Regions from separate parts of the Candidatus Allofournierella excrementigallinarum genome, predicted to be linked through region 1. Evidence: a T-box and tRNA genes for the amino acid it is inferred to sense, from the RefSeq annotation. Region 1 holds a T-box; the other holds one or more tRNA genes.

Region 1 (5,638 bases):
CACCCCCATGCGCTCCATGGCGGTGAGGGTGAACCGTTGGCGGCCGGACAAAACGATGTAGCCCGCTTTCTCCGCGCCGTAGTGTACTTTATAGAAGACGGCGCAGCCGTCCTCCAGGAAAAAGCGCTTGTAATCCTCCTCGGAGGAGGTCTGGTCCAGCCGCACCGCGTCGAACACCTGCTGCTGCTCGAAATCGAAGTCCTGGTCCACCCGGTATTCCGCCAGCTTCTCCACCGCCGCGCTGTAGAGGGTGACGTTCTTGCCGGTCTGCATCGCCAGCGCCCGGGCCAGGCCCTCGTACTCCTCGCCCCGCAGCATGATCTCCATCACCTTGTTGTGGATGCCGTCCCGGTATTCCAGCTCCATGCTCTTGCGGTGCAGGCTCTCCTTCAGAAAGGTGTTGATCTGGCTGGAAAAATTGCTGCCCTCCGGCAGCACGATCACCGGAAAGCCCAGCCGGTCCGCCTCTTCCAGGCAGGCGGGAGGCACCCGGTCCACATAGCGGTTCAGCTTGACCCCCAGCCCCGAAAGCCCCAGGCTCACCAGCCGGGGAATGAACACCTCCAGCTTTCTCTTGTCGCTGTGGATGGGGTAGAGGGTGGAGATGAGGAAGTCGCCCTTTTTCACATAGTCCTCGATGTCCGGCACCTCCATGATGGCGATGTCCTCCACCATCCGGTCCAGACCCTGCCCCCCCGCCGCCACCGTGGCACCGCGGAAATGGTCCAGCGCCAGCAGCTCCCGCACTCGCAGCATCCTCGTTCCTCCCCTTCCGGCCCGCGCCCGTTTTGTACCATCTTAGCACACCCGGATGCCCCGCCGCAAGGCGGGCCCTCACGACGGCCAGCGCCGCCCCTGGGGCAGGCCCCAGACCTGCACCGTTTCGAGCAGCGGCGAAAGGGAGATGTCCCGCGGGGTGACGGGCCAGCCGCCGGCCCCGCCGACGTCGTACCCAAAGGCGGCGCAGGCGCACCACACCAGATGGGCGCACTGGGTGGCGGGCGGGCCGGCGCTCTCCCCCAGCCAGGGCAGGCCGGAAAACAGCCCGTAGGGCAGGCCCGCCAGGTTTTCCCGCGCCCAGTCGGCCATGCGGGCCCGGCGCGCCTCGCTTGCCCCTTTAAGGCGCAGCACCGCCACGGCGGCCTTGTCCTGCCAGGTGGAGAGGGGGCTCAGCCGGCTGGGGCAGCCCAGGCTGTAGGCCTCCAGCACCAGGCCCTCCTGCGCGTCCACCACCAGCGCCGCGTGGCCGTTGCGCCAACCGCCGCACCGGCTGGAGGGGGTGAGCAGGATGTCCCCCTTTTCCAGCGGGGCGAACTCAAAATCCCCCTCGGTGACCTCCAGCCGCACCACCGCCGCCCCCTTCACCGTTTTCCAGCCGCAGGGGGCGAAGTACCGGGCCTGAAAGTCCGCAAGCTCCCCGCCCCGGCCCGCTTCCAGCAGGGCGTCCACCGCCGCCGGCCCGAGGCCGGTCTGGGCAAGCAGCAGCGCGTAGTCGGCTTTCCCCGCCTCGGCCCGCGCCACCACCCCCGTCAGGTCCACCATGGGGTAATCGGGCAAGGCGTGGGCGAAGCGGGGCGCGCGGCCCGCCCACACCGCCGCCGCTGCCGCCAGCCCCAGGGCCAAAACGGATGCCGCCAGCCTCTTTTTCATGCCGCCGCCCCCCTTCCCTGCTGATAGCATACCGCCCCGGCGGCGAAAAAATGCGGCGGGCCTTGACACAAGGCGGCGAAAGGGGTACACTGTTTTCACAAAAGCTGTGAAAAAGAGCAGTACGCCGGCAAACGGCGGCCCAGCGAGCGGGGGACGGTGCGAGCCCCGCCCGGCGCCCGGCGGAAGGAACACTTTGGAGCTGCGCGCCCCAACCCGCTTTGAAAAGCGGCAGTAGGGCGCGACGTGGGCGGCGCGTTAAGCCGCGACGCTTAGATTTTGAGCGGAAAAGGGGCCGTGAAAACGGCAAGTTAGGTGGCACCGCGGATCCGGCAGCGATTCGTCCTAATGAAGGGGACGAACCAGGCTGCCGGTCTTTTTTTACCGTTTCACCGCAGAGCAAACGGAAACACACCTTATGAAAAAGGAGAGGGAACAATGGAACGCATCATCATCAAAGACCTGCTTTCCCGCCCCCCTGCCGACGGCGCCGTCGTGACCGTCTGCGGCTGGGCAAAAACCGTGCGGGACTCGAAAAACATCGGCTTCATCGAGCTGAGCGACGGCTCCTGCTTCAAAAACCTGCAGGTGGTGTTTGAGGCCGCCAAGCTGGAAAACTACAAGGAGGTGGCCAAGGCGGGCGTGGGCGCCAGCATGCGGGTGACCGGCCGCGTGGTGCTGACCCCCGGCGCAAAGCAGCCGCTGGAGGTGAACGCCGACAGCGTCCAGCTGCTGGGCAGCTGCCCGCCGGAGTACCCCCTGCAAAAAAAGCGCCACACCGTGGAATTTCTGCGCACCATGCCCCACCTGCGCCCCCGCACCAACACCTTTGCGGCGGCCTTCCGGGTGCGCAGCACCGCGGCCTGGGCCATCCACCGCTTCTTCCAGGAGCAGGGCTTCGTCTATGTGCACACCCCCCTCATCACCGGCTCCGACTGCGAGGGCGCGGGCGAGATGTTCCGGGTGACCACCCTGGACCTGAACAATGTGCCCCGCACTGAGGACGGCAGGGTGGACTGCTCCAAGGATTTCTTCGGCCGGGCCACCAACCTGACGGTGTCGGGCCAGCTGGAGGGCGAGGCCATGGCGATGGCCTTCGGCAACGTCTACACCTTCGGCCCCACCTTCCGGGCGGAGAACTCCAACACCCCGCGCCACGCCGCGGAATTCTGGATGATCGAGCCGGAGATGGCCTTCGCGGACCTTTCCGACTTCATGGACAACGCCGAGGCGATGGTGAAGTACGTCATCGGCTATGTGCTGGAACAGTGCCCCGACGAGCTGGCCTTTTTCAACCAGTTCTTCGACAAGGGCCTGCTGGAGCGGCTGAACGCCCTGGTGGGCGCCGACTTCGCCCGGGTGAGCTACACCGAGGCGGTGGCGGTGCTGGAAAAGCACAACGACCAGTTCCAGTACAAGGTGGAGTGGGGCGCCGACCTGCAGACCGAGCACGAGCGCTTCCTCACCGAGAAGGTGTACGGCAAGCCGGTGTTCGTGACCGACTACCCCGCCGCCATCAAGAGCTTCTACATGCGCGCCAACGACGACGGCCGCACCGTGGCCGCCGCCGACATGCTGGTGCCCGGCGTGGGCGAGCTGGTGGGCGGCAGCCAGCGCGAGGAGCGGCTGGACCGGCTGGAGGCCAGGATGCAGGAGCTGGGCATGAACATGGCCGACTACAAGGAATACCTGGACCTGCGGCGCTTCGGCAGCGTGCCCCACGCGGGCTACGGCCTGGGGTTCGAGCGGCTCATCATGTACCTCACCGGCATCCCCAACATCCGGGACGTCATCCCCTACCCCCGCACCGCCGGCGGCTTCTGAGCCGCGGCTCCCAAAAAGCAGAAAAGCGGCGGCCTCGCGTTTGCGAGGCCGCCGCTTTTGTTGATGTGTTTTACTGCGCCACGGGGGTGATGGAGGCGATGGAGTCTTCAAAGGCCTCGGCCCAGCCGACGGTCATGTCGGTGTAGGTGAAGGTGTAGGCCCGGAGGCCGGCGCGGAGGCAGGCTGGGAGGCCGGCGCAGACCCGGAGGCCGGCGCGCCGCCTTTTACAGACGGTATTTCTTTTTCAGCTGCTGCAAAAACTCTTCCAGCTCCCGCGCGGCGGCGGGCGGCAGGTCTTTTATGTATAAAAAGGCCGCGCCCTGGCGCTCCTGCGGCTTCTGCCTGTCCGTAAGGCCCATCAGATAATCCATCGATACTTCAAACCGCCTTGCAAGCAAAATTTTTGTCTCGTCGTCCGGGTCGGCAAGCCCCCGCTCCCAGCCGGACACGGTGTTCAGCGAAACGTGCAGCTGCTGCGCGAACTGGCGTTGGGTCAGCCCGGCGTCCTTTCGCAGCTCTGCCAAACGATCTCCGCGCATGGTTTCGTCTCTCCCTTCTCTCCCCCGCGGCATGCCGCGCACACTGTTTTTGTGTTCGTTTCTTTGAAAAACATAACATTATTTTGTTTTTATGCTTGAAAAACACATTATTACTGTGTATAATTTTGGTTAACACACAAGATCATTGTGTGTTAATATTGCGCAAATACTGCAAGATCGGGAGGAACTTATGAAACGGAAACTTTTGACGCTGGCGCTGTGTGCGGCGCTGGCGCTCTGCGCGCTGCCCATGGCGGCGTTTGCGGACGACTCTGTCGCCGCCATCGGCGACGAAAAGTATCCCACGCTGCAGGCGGCGGTGGACGACGCGCCTGACAACATCCAGATCACCATCACCCTGCTGGGCGATGCCTCCGGCGACGGCGTGATAGTGCCCAGCAACAAAAATATCACGTTCGATCTGGCTGATTCCACCTACACCGTAAGCGGCAAAACCGTCGGCTCGTCCGGTACCGAAACCAACGGCTTCCAGCTGCTGAAAGATTCGACCATCGTTTTCAAAAACGGCGGGATCAAATCCACCAGCGACACCTGCAACGTGCTGATTCAGAACTACTCTAACCTCACCCTGGAAAACGTAACGCTGGACGGCCAGCAGCTTGCGGCCGGGGCGAATTCCTACGTCCTCTCCCACAACAACGGGTCCGCCAAGCTTCTCGGCAAAACCAGCATCACCGCGCCCGACGGCGGCGTTGCCTTTGATATGTACTACTGGCCGTCAAACGGCTATAGGGACGGCGTAAAGGTCACCGTGAACACCACCGGCACCATCACCGGCAAGATCGAGTACACCAAGGACAGCATCTCGACAGATGCGGATGCCGCGGAAAAGAATGTGCTCAACATCGAGAACGTCAAACACGAGGGCGCTTTCAATGTGCCGGTAAGCGGCGCGAACATCACCGTTTCCGGTGGCACTTTCTCCAATAAAGTTCCCGATGCGTACCTGAAAAACGGCTTTGCCCCCACCCTGGGCGCCGACGGCAAATACACCGTGAGCGCCCTCTATGTGGCCCAGGTCGACGGGAAGAATTACACCGACCTTGCCAGCGCCCTGACCGCCCTGGCCACCGCCGAGAACAAGACCCTGGTGCTCAGCCCCAGCCACCCCGACGTGCCCATTGAGGTGGGCGCTCCCCTGGTCATCAATGTGGAGGGGGCCATCGTCAAGGGCGGCATCCTGCAGCCCTCCGCCAACTTCACCCGCAATGACCAAGACGGCAGCGTGATCACCGTCACCGCCAACAATGTCACCCTGGACGGCGTCACCGTGGACGCCGGCGCCGTGGACGCCGGCGCCGTGAAGTACGCCGTGCAGTTTTACAATGTCAACGGCGGCAAGGTGAGCGGCGGCACCATCAGGAACGACGGCTGGGCCGGCATCCTGCTGAACGGCAGCACCGCCACCGTCACCGGCACCGCTTTTGACCTGTCCGGCAGCTGCTACGCCGCCATCGAGCTGGGCAAGGGCAGCGGCGTGACCACCGACCCCAACCTCACCCTGGCCGGCACCGTGAGCTTTGCCAACAGCAACACCAACACGGCGGATGCGAACCGGCTGATCTGGGTGGACCTTGACCCCAACAACGACAACGAGAGCATCCCCG
Region 2 (5,638 bases), on a different contig from region 1:
TTGGTGACAAGCTGCTCGGTGGTGACCACCACAACGCTGGGGCTCACCGCGCTGGCCACGTCTGCCAGGCTGCCGGTGGAAGAAGAGGTGGAGGTGGCGCTGCCGCTGGGCGCGGCCTGGTACATCACCGCCTGGCCGCCGTTCTTGCTGGCCACCAGATAGCCGGCATAGCCGCCGCCGAAGCTGACCGCCGCCACCAGCACCAGGGCCAGCACGCCGGCCAGGATGCGCTTGCCGGCGCCCCGCTTTTTGCGGGGCGGCTCGCCCGCCGGGCCGCCGGGCGTCTGCCCGGCAGGGGCGCCCGGCGCGGGGGGCGCGGGGTCGTATCCGTTCTGATAGAGACCGGAGTAATCGTATTCCCATTTGTTTTCCATAAAGATTCATCCTTTCGGGTAAACAGCGGGCCGGGGCGGATACGCCCTCAAAAGAGCCCTCTGTGATCGTTCTGACCATAGTATATCGGCCAATCGTGAAAAACCTTCAAAGCCGGGGTGAAAGAATTGTGAAATCCCCGTATTCCGCGCTATAATGGGAATATCACGCGGATGAGGCTTGTGGATATGCTACCACAAAACGGGGCATCCCGCAACCGTTTCGCAAAAAAGGAGGCCGCCCATGCGCATCGACGGGCACCGGGAAGGGGAGCGTCTTGCCCTCACCCTTTATAAAGAACAGCAGCCGGTGGGCGTCTGCCGCCTGCGCCTTGCCCCCGGCCGGGTGGAGCTGGAGGAGTTTTTCATCGACGAAAGCTGGCGGGGCAGGGGCTACGGCAGCTTTCTGCTCAAGCAGGCCCTGCACGCCACCGGGGGCTTTTCCGCTTGTAGCCTGCACGCCGCCCCGCCCCCGGAAAGCGGGGCCGCGGCGGCCCTCCTGCGCAAGTTCGGCTTCGCGCCCGCCGGGGACATCTGGCTGCGCCGCCGCGCGCCGGACCCCAGCGCCGTGCGCCTGACCCACGAGTTTCTGGCCTCCCGCCTTGCACCCGGGGGCTTTTTCATCGACGCCACCTGCGGCAACGGCCACGACACCGCCTTTCTGTGCCGGCTGGCGGGGCCGGAGGGGAAGGTGCTGGCGCTGGATGTGCAGCAAAAGGCGGTGGCGGCCACCCGCGCCCGGCTGGAAGCCGAGGGCCTTGCCTCCATCGCCCGGGTGGTGCAGGCGGACCACGCCCGGCTGGCCCAGTTTGCTGGGCCGGCCAGCGCCGACTGCGTGGTGTTCAACTTCGGGTATCTGCCGGGGGCGGACCACGCCCTTTTCACCACCCCGGCCAGCAGCCTGCCGGCCCTTTCAGCGGCGCTGGACATCCTCAAGCCCGGCGGCGTGCTGGCGGCCTGCCTTTACAGCGGCGGCCCCAACGGCGGCGGGGAAAGGAACGCGGTGGAGGGGTTTTTCGCCGCCCTGCCCCTGGAAAGATACACGGTGCTCGCCTGCCGCTTCGCCAACTGGGCGCCCACCGCGCCCCTGCCCTGTTTCGTGCTGAAAAAGCAAAGCAAAAATGCCCCGTTCCCCTTGCCAAGCGGGCTTTGAACGGGTAGAATTAAAATGTTGCGACTTTTTAGAAGGAAACCCACCGGGGCTTTGCTGCCCCGCGCATGACCAGAGGAGGAAGAAGCTATGGCCGATCTGCGGCAGGAGATCGCGCGCAGGCGCACCTTTGCCATCATCAGCCACCCGGACGCCGGCAAGACCACCCTCACCGAGAAGCTGCTGCTCTACGGCGGGGCCATCCAGCAGGCGGGCAGCGTGAAGGGCAAGCAGAGCGCCCGCCACGCGGTGAGCGACTGGATGGAGATCGAAAAGCAGCGCGGCATCTCGGTCACCAGCAGCGTGCTGCAGTTTGAATACGACGGGCGCTGCGTGAACATTCTGGACACCCCCGGCCACCAGGACTTTTCCGAAGACACCTACCGCACCCTGATGGCCGCCGACGCGGCGGTGATGGTGCTGGACGCGGCCAAGGGCGTGGAGGCCCAGACCATCAAGCTGTTCAAGGTGTGCACTTTGCGGCACATCCCCATCTTCACCTTCATCAACAAGATGGACCGGGAGGCCCGGGACCCCTTTGACCTGATGGAGGAGATCGAAAGCATCCTGGGCATCCGCACCTATCCCATGAACTGGCCCATCGGCTGCGGCAAGGAGTTCAAGGGCGTGTTCGACCGACAGAGCCGCCACATCCTGGCCTTCCAGGGCGACGGCAAGGCCAACGGCGTGAAAATCCTCGATAAGATCGAGGCGGAATTGGGCGACGCGCGTCTGGACGGGCTGCTCGGCGCCCCGCTGCACGAGAAGCTCAGCGAGGACATCGAGCTGCTGGACGGCGCCAGCTACGACTTTGATATGGACGCGGTGAACGCCGGTTCCCTGAGCCCCGTGTTCTTCGGTTCAGCGCTGACCAACTTCGGTGTGGAGCCCTTTTTGAAGGAATTCCTGCGGCTGGCCCCCTCCCCTCTGCCCCGCACCAGCGGCGGCGTGCCGGTGGAGCCTGCGCAGGACACCTTCTCCGGCTTCATCTTCAAGATCCAGGCCAACATGAACAAGGCCCACCGGGACCGCATCGCCTTCATGCGCATCTGCTCCGGCCGCTTTGAGCGGGGCATGGAGGTGACCCATGTGCAGCAGGGCAGGAAGATAAAGCTGGCCCAGTCCACCCAGCTGATGGCCCAGGACCGGGCCACCGTGGACGAGGCCTTTGCCGGCGACATCATCGGCCTGTTCGACCCGGGCATCTTCTCCATCGGCGACACCCTGTGCACCGGCAAGGAGCCCATCCGCTACGCGGGCATCCCCACCTTCGCCCCCGAGCACTTCGCCCGGGTGACCCAGGTGGACACCATGAAGCGCAAGCAGTTCGTGAAGGGCATGGAGCAGGTGGCCCAGGAGGGCGCCATCCAGATCTTCCGGGAGCTGGGCGGCGGCATGGAGGAGGTCATCGTGGGCGTTGTGGGCGTTTTGCAGTTCGAGGTGCTGGAATACCGGCTGAAAAACGAATACAACGTGGACATCCGCATGCAGAACCTGCCCTACGAGCACATCCGCTGGATCGAAAACGAAGATTTGGACCCCAAATCCCTGGACCTGACCAGCGACACCCGGCGCATCGAGGACCTGAAGGGCTCGAAGCTGCTGCTGTTCACCTCCCCCTGGGCCATCACCTGGGCCGAGGAGCACAACCCCGGCCTGAGCCTGAGCGAGTTCGGCAACCGGGAAGATTGATTTTTTGCACAGCATACGGGCAGCGCCCCGGCCAAAAGGCCGGGGCGCTTTTTTCGCGGCGGCGGGCTTTTTCGGGGCGGGCGCAGTTCGTCCCGCCCCGCATTTGACCTGCATTTTGACTTGCATTTTAACTTGCAGCGGGCCCCGCCGGCCCTTTTTGGGCACCCTCGCCCCGTCCCGTCCACCGCCGGAAAAAAGCCCGCCGGGCCGCCCGGGCAAAAGAAAAGAGCACGTCCTTCGACGTGCTCTTTTTGGCTCCCCCTGTTGGGCTCGAACCAACGACCCTGCGGTTAACAGCCGCATGCTCTACCGACTGAGCTAAGGAGGAATATGCACGCTGCCCTGTCGTGCAGCGTGATTTATTATAGCAGGGTTTGAGAAGGCTGTCAACCCTTTTCCGCCGATTTTTTAAAGAACGGCCCGCCGCCAGAACTCCGCCGCCCGCCTGGGCCAGCCGGCGCAGGGCAGCCCTTCGCCCAGGCCCACGCCCGGCCAGGAGACGTGCTCGCAGCGCACCACAAAGGCCGCGCAGCCCAACTCGTTCAGCCGCCGGGCAAAGTCCTCCCCTTCCAGCGGGTCGGAAATTTTTTCGTAGCCCCCGCCGGGGCAGATCACCGCAAAGGGATGGCGCGCGCCGTCCAAAAGAGGGTATTCGTCCACCCGCACCGGGGTCCTGCCGGGATATTCCATACGCCGTCCTCCTTTTTAAAAGCCGCAGAGGTCTTCAAACGTTCCTGCGGCAAGCGTATCATGCTTTGGCCCGTTTGTCCAGCAGCCTGTTTTATTCCTCGCCCTGGGTGTAGCGCGCGCGGTAGCGCAGCGGCGTCATGCCGGTGACGCGGCGGAACACCTTGGTGAAATAGCTCTGGTCGTCGAACCCCACGGCGCTGGCCACGTCGGTGATGCGCAGGTCCTCGTGAAGCAGCAGCTGCCGCGCCTTGCCGATGCGCACGGCGTTGAGATAGTCGTTGAAGGAGGTGCCCGTCTCTTCCTTGAACACCCGGCTCAGGTAGGCCGGCGAGAGGAACACCCGCTGGGCCAGCTGCTCCAGCGTGACCTTTTCGTAATAGTGGGTCTCGATGTGCTGCATGCACAGGTGGATGGCGTGGGCGTGGCGCATGTCCGAATAGCGGAACACGCTGTCCATCAGGCGGTTCACCGCGTCGCTCAGCACGGCGCACATGGCCTCGATGTCCCCCGCCTGCTCGATGCGCCCGCGGCTCTCGTGGCACAGCCGCAGGGTGGCGCCGCTCTCCGCGCCCGCCTCCACCGCCGCCCGCCCGGTGAGGGCCAGCAATTCGCACACCCGGGATTTCACCGTGTCCAGCTGCTGGCCGGTGGCCAGCAGGATGTGGCCCAGAAGCCGGTTCAAAAGGCTGCGCGCCTGGTCCTTTTCCGAGCGGCGGATGCTGCGCAGGAAGGCCTTTTCCACCGCGAAGGGATAGGGCGGCGGCTGTTCCTCCTGCTTGAGCTGCAAAATGTAGCTGTTGATCTGGCCCTGGATGGCGTCCGCCGATTGCACCTGGCGCATCCGCTCCGAGGCCGACACCTTGTTCATAAAGCCCACCGCCATGAACAGCAGCGTGGACATCCGGCTCACCGTGGCCGTGGGGATGACCCGCACGTTTTCCAGCTCCGCCACCACCCGGGCCCGCCGTTCTTCCTCCAGCGCCATCAGCTCGCAGTCGATGAAGTCCTCCTTTTCCACCATCAGGAAGGGCCCCGCCGTGATGCGGGCGCAGCTGTCCAGCTCGCCCAGAAGGGGCGACACAAAGCAGGTCAGCCCCATGGGGCAGTAATAGATGTAGCGCCCGCCGAAGCGCTCGGCCTCGGCCATGCTGTAGTTCTGGGCCCGCACGCACTGGGCCGCCGGCCGGCCCGCCAGCCGGCAGATGCGGCAGGCAGAGCAGCCGTAGCCATACTCCGCAAGGGTGGCTCCCTCTTTGTCCGACACGATGCACCCCAGCCCGGTGGAGGCGGAAAAGGCCGCCGCGCACTCCCGCGCAAGGGTGAGGTCAAAGGTTTTTTCCACGGCCTTCCCCTCCTTTTGGAACCGCTTTTTATATTAATAAAATATTACCAAAAATCGCAGGCGATTACAAGCGCCGGGCGGCGGGGATATGCTATCCTATGCTCAGAACAAGGCGGCCGCGCGCCGCCGCAAGACCAAAGAACGGAGGAAGAGCATCCATGAGCATTCTGACCGACATTTCCGAAAATCTCCAGAAGGGCAAAGCCAAGATCGTAAAGGAGCTGGTGCAGCAGGCCATTGATCAGGGCATTCCCGTGGAGCAGATCCTGGACGAGGGCCTTTTGGCCGGCATGGGCGTGATCGGCGAAAAATTCAAGAACAACGAGGTGTTCGTGCCGGAAGTGCTGGTGGCCGCCCGCGCCATGAACATGGGCGCGGCGCTGCTCAAGCCCC

The links. The T-box of region 1 lies ahead of asnS (asparagine--tRNA ligase). A T-box ahead of a tRNA ligase gene usually reads a tRNA of that ligase, here a tRNA-Asn.
Region 2: it has a tRNA-Asn gene. The T-box ahead of asnS (asparagine--tRNA ligase) is inferred to sense a tRNA for this amino acid. The anticodon was not compared.

What each region holds. Positions count from the first base shown of each region.
Region 1 is NZ_CALXHK010000018.1:9,238-14,875, forward strand. It holds gene ACH2AT_RS05000 (PucR family transcriptional regulator) at 1-756, opposite strand, end outside; gene ACH2AT_RS05005 (hypothetical protein) at 835-1,650, opposite strand; T-box leader at 1,748-1,998, shown strand; gene asnS (asparagine--tRNA ligase) at 2,086-3,471, shown strand; gene ACH2AT_RS05015 (helix-turn-helix domain-containing protein) at 3,696-4,010, opposite strand; gene ACH2AT_RS05020 (LPXTG cell wall anchor domain-containing protein) at 4,201-5,638, shown strand, end outside.
Region 2 is NZ_CALXHK010000027.1:463-6,100, reverse strand. It holds gene ACH2AT_RS06560 (S1C family serine protease) at 1-374, opposite strand, end outside; gene ACH2AT_RS06555 (bifunctional GNAT family N-acetyltransferase/class I SAM-dependent methyltransferase) at 616-1,524, shown strand; gene ACH2AT_RS06550 (peptide chain release factor 3) at 1,612-3,213, shown strand; tRNA gene ACH2AT_RS06545 (tRNA-Asn) at 3,466-3,541, opposite strand; gene ACH2AT_RS06540 (hypothetical protein) at 3,622-3,903, opposite strand; gene ACH2AT_RS06535 (helix-turn-helix domain-containing protein) at 3,995-5,245, opposite strand; gene ACH2AT_RS06530 (corrinoid protein) at 5,404-5,638, shown strand, end outside.